Trichocoleus sp. FACHB-46: one gene and its partner. The protein of the gene in region 1 binds, or shares a complex with, the protein of each later gene. Links are inferred from orthologs where the notes say so. Each region holds a gene or a part of one and is shown in the gene's direction. Other genes may lie near its edges. The genes, in order: rpsG and tig.

Region 1 (3,233 bases):
GGTTGGAGAACCCTGGGGTAATTCCTTTGGTTTTGATTGAAGTGCAAAACGGTGAGTACCTAGGCGAAGATGACATCGTGCGTTTTCAAGACGATTACGCCCGTACAGCTTCGCAAATCAAGTAGCGTTTTAAGTTCTAAATTGAATTAACTTAAGCAAGCTGGCAGCGTTAGTAGGATACTATTAGCGCTGTAAATTCTCTTTAAAGCACTTACTCAAAACTCACTCAAAAAGTTAGTGAAAAACTCGGTGAATGATGCTCCAGCTCAGTCAAGCCGCAATTAAAGAAATCTTGCGTCTCAAGCAGAAGTGCCGCAAGCCAAATGCCGTATTCCGTTTGGGAGTACAGCCAAGTGGTTGTTCGGGTATGTCCTACACTCTAGAATTTGACGAAGAAGTCGGGCCTAATGACGCGTTGTATGACTGCAACGGCATTCAAGTTGCGATCGCTCGCTCAAGCCTAACCGTTTTAAGCGGCTTAAACTTAGATTACTCCGAAGACCTGATGGGCGGCGGCTTCCGCTTCCACAATCCCAATGCCACTCAAAGCTGTGGTTGTGGTAACTCCTTCTCTGTCAGCTAAACGTTACAATTTGACTTGATAATCGAACTGTTCCCTCAAAACCACTCAAGCACTGATATAGCAGGCAGCTCAGCAACACACGACCGTCGCTTGAGCCTCAAGGATTTGAGATTGTTCACCAAAAAATTGACATTGACTCCATTAACTCGGTAAGATTAGAATTTGTTGTTTGTTGAAGCAGCGAAAGGCCGCGCACGCCATAACTCATGCCCACTATCCAGCAACTCATTCGTAGCGAACGTCAGAAAGTTCAGAAGAAAACCAAATCCCCGGCTCTGAAGAGTTGCCCTCAGCGTCGTGGCGTTTGCACAAGAGTTTACACGACCACTCCTAAGAAGCCCAACTCCGCTCTGCGTAAAGTTGCCAGGGTTCGTCTCACTTCTGGTTTTGAGGTCACAGCCTACATCCCAGGTATCGGTCACAACCTGCAAGAGCACTCTGTAGTAATGATTCGAGGCGGTCGGGTCAAAGATCTGCCCGGTGTGAGATACCACATCATCCGGGGCACCTTGGATACTGCTGGAGTTAAAGACCGCCGTCAAGGTCGCTCCAAGTACGGTACCAAGCGCGCTACTGCTAAAAAGTAAAGCCCAAGCTTGTCATTCGTATCGGTTAACGCTGAAGAAGCAAGTATTAGTAAGTTGCAAGCCTTGCTTGGAAGACTGGGCTATTGCATACGGCCTTAGAGAAGCTTGAAAAGTATCTCGGTCTTTTGGCTTGGCCAATTCTATACAATGGTCGTATTGCTTCTTGCTTTACCGAGCTTGTTTTTGACTGAATAAATCTCGAATTGCATTCAAAATAGTAGTTCCGCAATCTTTTCTCTAAAGGCTCAATATGTCTCGTCGTACTGTTATTCAAAAACGTCCTGTTCCTCCTGATTCTGTATACAACAGTCGCCTAGTCAGCATGATGATGCGGCGGATTATGAAGAGTGGCAAGAAGTCCGTTGCTTCCCACATTGTTTATGATGCTTTCAAAACCATTGAGGAACGGACAGGCTCAGATCCCTTAGAGCTATTTGAAAGAGCAGTACGAAACGCAACTCCTTTAGTTGAAGTAAAAGCTCGCCGAGTAGGTGGAGCAACATACCAAGTCCCTATGGAAGTTCGCTCTGATAGAGGAACTGCTTTAGCTTTACGTTGGTTAAGTCAGTTTGCTCGTCAACGCGCTGGCCGAACTATGGCTGGCAAGCTAGCGAATGAATTAATGGACGCAGCTAACGAGACTGGTAGCGCGATTCGTAAGCGTGAAGAAACTCACCGCATGGCTGAAGCGAATAAGGCTTTCGCCCACTATCGGTACTGATCTCCGAACCCTGGTTTCCGTAACAAAAGTATAGAATTCTAAAAGAAGCGCAAATTTTTTGCGGCAAAGATAAAGGAGGTAGCCGTGTCACGCACCACCCCGCTTGAACGAGTACGCAACATTGGTATTGCTGCCCACATTGATGCGGGCAAAACTACAACAACAGAGCGAATTTTGTTCTACTCCGGTGTAGTTCACAAGATTGGCGAAGTCCATGACGGAACTGCCATCACTGACTGGATGGAGCAAGAGCGGGAGCGGGGCATTACCATCACTGCTGCCGCAATCAGTACTGCTTGGGCCCGTCGCGACCCTAAAAACCCGACTAAAGCCCTGGCGGGCGAGCCTGAATATAAGATCAACATCATTGACACTCCGGGACACGTAGATTTCACGATTGAAGTGGAACGTTCCATGCGGGTGTTAGACGGTGTTATTGCTGTCTTTTGTTCAGTAGGCGGAGTTCAGCCTCAATCTGAAACTGTGTGGCGTCAAGCCGATCGTTACAAAGTCCCTCGAATGGTCTTTGTTAACAAAATGGACCGGACTGGAGCTAATTTCTTCAAGGTTTACGGTCAGATCCGCGATCGTTTGCGTGCCAATGCGGTTCCAGTACAAATCCCCATTGGTACTGAAGAAAACTTCAAGGGTCTCGTAGATTTGGTACGCATGCGTGCTCATATTTACAGAAATGACTTAGGAACTGACATTGAGGAAACTGAAATTCCTGCGGAAGTTCGGGAGCAGGCTGAGGAGTTCCGTCTGAAGCTGATCGAGTCTGTTGCGGAAACCGATGATACCCTCACCGAGAAGTATCTAAATGGTGAAGAGCTAACGGAAGAGGAAATTCGAGCTGCGCTCCGTAAAGGAACGATTGCTGGAATGATTGTTCCGATGCTCTGTGGCTCTGCCTTTAAAAACAAAGGTGTGCAGCAAATGCTGGACGCAGTAATTGATTACCTGCCTGCTCCAGTGGATATCCCTCCTGTTCAGGGAACACTGCCCAATGGCTCAACGGTCGAGCGGGGTCCAAGCGATAGTGAGCCGTTCTCAGCTCTAGCCTTTAAGGTGATGTCCGATAAGTTCGTCGGGCGGCTAACCTTCGTTAGAGTCTACTCAGGTGTCTTGAAGAAGGGCAGCTACATCCTAAACGCCTCCAAAAACAAGAAAGAGCGCGTCTCCCGCCTCATCATCTTGAAAGCCGATGACCGGATTGATGTGGATGAACTGCGTGCTGGTGACTTAGGGGCTATTCCTGGCTTGTCGGATACCTTGACTGGGGACACGCTTTGCGATGAAAATGCTCCTGTAATCCTGGAATCTCTTTACATCCCAGAGCCGG
Region 2 (3,218 bases), on another replicon or contig:
ATAAGACTGACCCAAATTAATTGCCTCCTGTGATACCGATAATTTTTGCGATTGAACAAAAAATATTTGAAGAAATATAAGGTTAGAGCTAGGTCTTTACAGGTAAATCTAAGAGTCGGTTGGCTAACTTTGCTGGATTTTTAGCTGTTGGATCTGCTAGCTCACAAGGCTTTTTATAAGATTTTCTTTTGTTTAAGATTTATTAGATGAGGTTAGATCATGAATTTAGAGGTTTTCTTAGTGATAAGTCTCAAAAATTGAGGTTTCAACATTTTAACGGATTTTGTTCGGACTGAAAAATAGCTCGCCTTGTCTAAGTAGGAGTCTCAGCACTCCTCAACTAAGATCTTCGCATAAGACTGGGTTTTATCCGCTTAACTTTGTGCTCTGAGGTGCGATCGCTGCTGAGCAAAGCTAGCTGTAACAATACGGGCACTAGATTGAGGGGCAAGAGCACTAAAGTCATTGGGTGCCTTTGAGTGCTACTCTGCCAAAGAACAGCCCAGATGAACTTTAGATCAAATTTAATTCATCTCGTTCATGGCTGGTTAGGATCGGTTAGGATAGCTAATTGCAGTTAAGCGAAATTTCCCCGAATTGCTGAACTGAGCTCTTTCGCTCTGACCTTTGGTTAAGTGATAGAGCAGGTGATTAGTCCTGTGAAAGCTAAGTCATACCGATCGCCCTGAGTATGCCCGGAGTACTTAATGCCTACAGTAATCAAGTTGTTGCTGGGCCAAGGGCTGACCTTTAATGTCAGGGATTGCTCAAGGAAACCTGTGCTTTAGGGCACTGTATCACAAACCTCAATCCCTGTTGAACCAGAAAGTTTAGTTGTCTAAAAACTGCAGAGCCAATGAAAGTTACCCAGGAAAAACTTCCCGCCAGTCAGATTGGTTTGGAAATCGAAATTCCACCAGACATGTCCAAGAAAGCTTACGAGCAGGTCCTGCAAGAGTTTACTCGCTCGGCTAATATCCCTGGGTTTCGGAAAGGCAAAGTTCCCCGTCAAGTATTGATTCAGCGCTTTGGTTCTAGTCGCATGAAGGCTGCAGCACTAGAAGAGTTGGTTCAAAACGGTGTCCGTCAAGCCGTTGAACAGGAAAAAATCGATGCGATCGGTAACTTCCAGTTGCGCTCTTCATTTGAAGACTTGGTGCAACAGTATGAACCTGGTTCTGTCCTCACTTTCTCTGCTGCTGTAGATGTTCAACCAGAAGTGAAGCTAGACCAATACACTGGCTTTAACGTTCAGGCAGAAAAAGCAGAGTACGACCCTCAGCAAGTCGATAAAGTTTTAGAAGAGCGTCGGGCTGAATTGGCAACTCTGATTCCAGTTGAAGGCCGCGCTGCTCAGCTGGGTGATACAGCTGTAGTGGACTTTTCTGGTCGCATAGTAGCTGAAGAAGGTGCCGAAGAAGAAGCCGCTGAAATCCCCGGCGGCCAAGCTGAAGACTTCCAAGTTGAGTTGTCGGAAGGCCGATTTATTCCTGGTTTTATCGATGGCATGGTCGGCATGAATCCAGGGGAAACCAGAGAAGTCTCAGTCAAGTTCCCAGAGGATTATCCGCAAGCTGATCTAGCAGATAAACCCGCTGTCTTTACCATTACAGTAAAAGAGCTGAAGGAAAAGGAACTGCCCGCCTTGGATGATGACTTTGCTCAAGAAGTCAGTGAGTTCCAAACTTTGGCGGAGTTACGTGCTTCGATCGAATCCAATTTCCAAAAGAAAGCTGACAGCAAAACCGACGCGAATAAGGAACAAGCGATCATCAGTGAGTTGCTGAAGCAAATTGAGGTTGATTTGCCCATGACCTTGATCGATCGCGAAGTTGACTACATGTTGACCCAAACCGCGATTGAGTTACAAAACCAAGGGCTGGATATCAAGCGGCTGTTCACCCAAGACATGATTCCTCAATTGCGAGAGCGATCGCAGCCCGAGGCCATTACTCGGATCAAGCGCACACTAGCTCTAGGCGAAGTAGCGAAGCGGGAGTCCATTCAGGTCGAACCTGAAGCGATCGAGACTCGTATCAAAGAAGTCATGGAGCAGTATAGCGATCGCGACATCGACCACGATCGTTTGCGAACCGTGGTTGAAGAAGATTTGTTGAAAGAAAAAATTCTCAAGTGGCTAGAAGAGCGCTCCACGATTGAACTTGTACCCGAAGGTTCTCTCACTCAGGGTGAAGAAAGCGAGGAGCTAGCTTCAGCAGAGGTTACGGCTGAACCGGAAACTGCTGCTCCAGCAGAAACAGAGGCTAGTGAGTAGTCTTACGTAAATTTTCTTGAGGGAGCGATCACTTTAAACTCACTCTACGGCTCTAGCCGATAGAATGACTGGTTAGTTACCTAGCCGTAATTAAGCGGGTTTCTCGTGCATTTCTCCCTCACCTACAGCCAGTCTTAGATGAGTTGAGGCATAATGATCGCATATAACAGATACAAGCGTTACGACTTTCCTCCAAGAGTGTGTGCTCCTAAAGGTCCGTAAATAAACGCTCGAACTGTTTGGTTGATGTCACAGTCCTGAACTTCAGTTCTTAGCCCCTATGTTGGTATCTCAGTCCCTTTACTCCCCTATCAGCAGCCTGAACTTGCTAGACGTTGCTTCTACTGGCCCCAGCAACGTCATCCCGATGGTAGTGGAACAATCTGGTCGGGGTGAGCGGGCGTTTGACATCTACTCACGGCTCTTGCGGGAGCGCATTGTATTCCTAGGAACGCCAGTTGATGACGCGGTCGCTGATTCCATCGTGGCTCAACTCCTGTTTCTAGAAGCAGAAGATCCAGAGAAAGATATTCAGCTTTACATCAACTCGCCAGGTGGTTCCGTCACGGCTGGTATGGCAATCTATGACACCATGCAGCATATTGGCCCAGATGTTGTGACTATGTGTTTTGGATTGGCTGCTAGCATGGGAGCCTTTTTACTCTCAGGCGGAGCCCCGGGCAAGCGCATGTCACTGCCTAGTTCCCGGATTATGATCCACCAACCGCTAGGTGGAGCGCAAGGTCAAGCTGTTGACATTGAAATTCAAGCCAAAGAAATTCTGTATCACAAGCGCAAGCTGAATGAGCTATTGGCTGGTCATACAAATCAGCCTTTAGAGAGGATTGAAGCGGATACTGAGCGCGACTTCTTTATGTCGGCAGTTGAAGCAAAAGACTACGGTTTAATTGATCAAGTTATTTCTAGGCAGAACATTCCCCTT

What was found.
Region 2: the proteins of rpsG (region 1) and tig are in contact, whole or in part, in a crystal structure (PDB 3GTY), measured with the Thermotoga maritima proteins. The link is inferred for Trichocoleus sp. FACHB-46 from one-to-one orthologs. Residues at the interface, in WP_004081843.1 of Thermotoga maritima: Lys34, Lys52, Lys55, Glu59, Arg62, Gln63, Glu66, Asn67, Lys69, Val71, Arg95, Ala109, Lys110, Lys111, Gly112, Arg113, Pro114, Glu117, Glu121, Ile124, Ala125, Tyr127, Asn128, Asn129, Thr130, Gly131, Lys135, Asp139, Arg142, Met143; in WP_004081061.1 of Thermotoga maritima: Glu122, Val124, Val129, Leu130, Tyr133, Glu188, Gly259, Ile262, Tyr263, Glu266, Ser270, Glu273, Gln274, Glu277, Arg308, Gln311, Ile312, Ser315, Tyr316, Glu325, Arg329, Arg336, Leu363, Phe366, Trp367, Arg373, Leu377, Arg381, Leu384, Glu387.

What each region holds. Positions count from the first base shown.
Region 1 is NZ_JACJOD010000025.1:7,798-11,030, reverse strand. The notes cover bases 242-3,155. They hold rpsG (30S ribosomal protein S7), read left to right. Parts: upstream 242-1,420; coding sequence 1,421-1,891; downstream 1,892-3,155. Other genes in these bases: fusA (elongation factor G), read left to right, coding at 1,976-3,155; rpsL (30S ribosomal protein S12), read left to right, coding at 790-1,170; H6F72_RS15030 (HesB/IscA family protein), read left to right, coding at 254-583. Also shown: H6F72_RS15035 (cupin domain-containing protein), read left to right, coding at 1-125; more of fusA, read left to right, coding at 3,156-3,233.
Region 2 is NZ_JACJOD010000030.1:263,186-266,403, forward strand. The notes cover bases 167-3,065. They hold tig (trigger factor), read left to right. Parts: upstream 167-856; coding sequence 857-2,275; downstream 2,276-3,065. Other genes in these bases: clpP (ATP-dependent Clp endopeptidase proteolytic subunit ClpP), read left to right, coding at 2,556-3,065. Outside these bases: H6F72_RS17665 (aspartate-semialdehyde dehydrogenase), read right to left, coding at 1-15; more of clpP, read left to right, coding at 3,066-3,218. UniProt on the Bacillus subtilis protein: Involved in protein export. Acts as a chaperone by maintaining the newly synthesized protein in an open conformation. Functions as a peptidyl-prolyl cis-trans isomerase.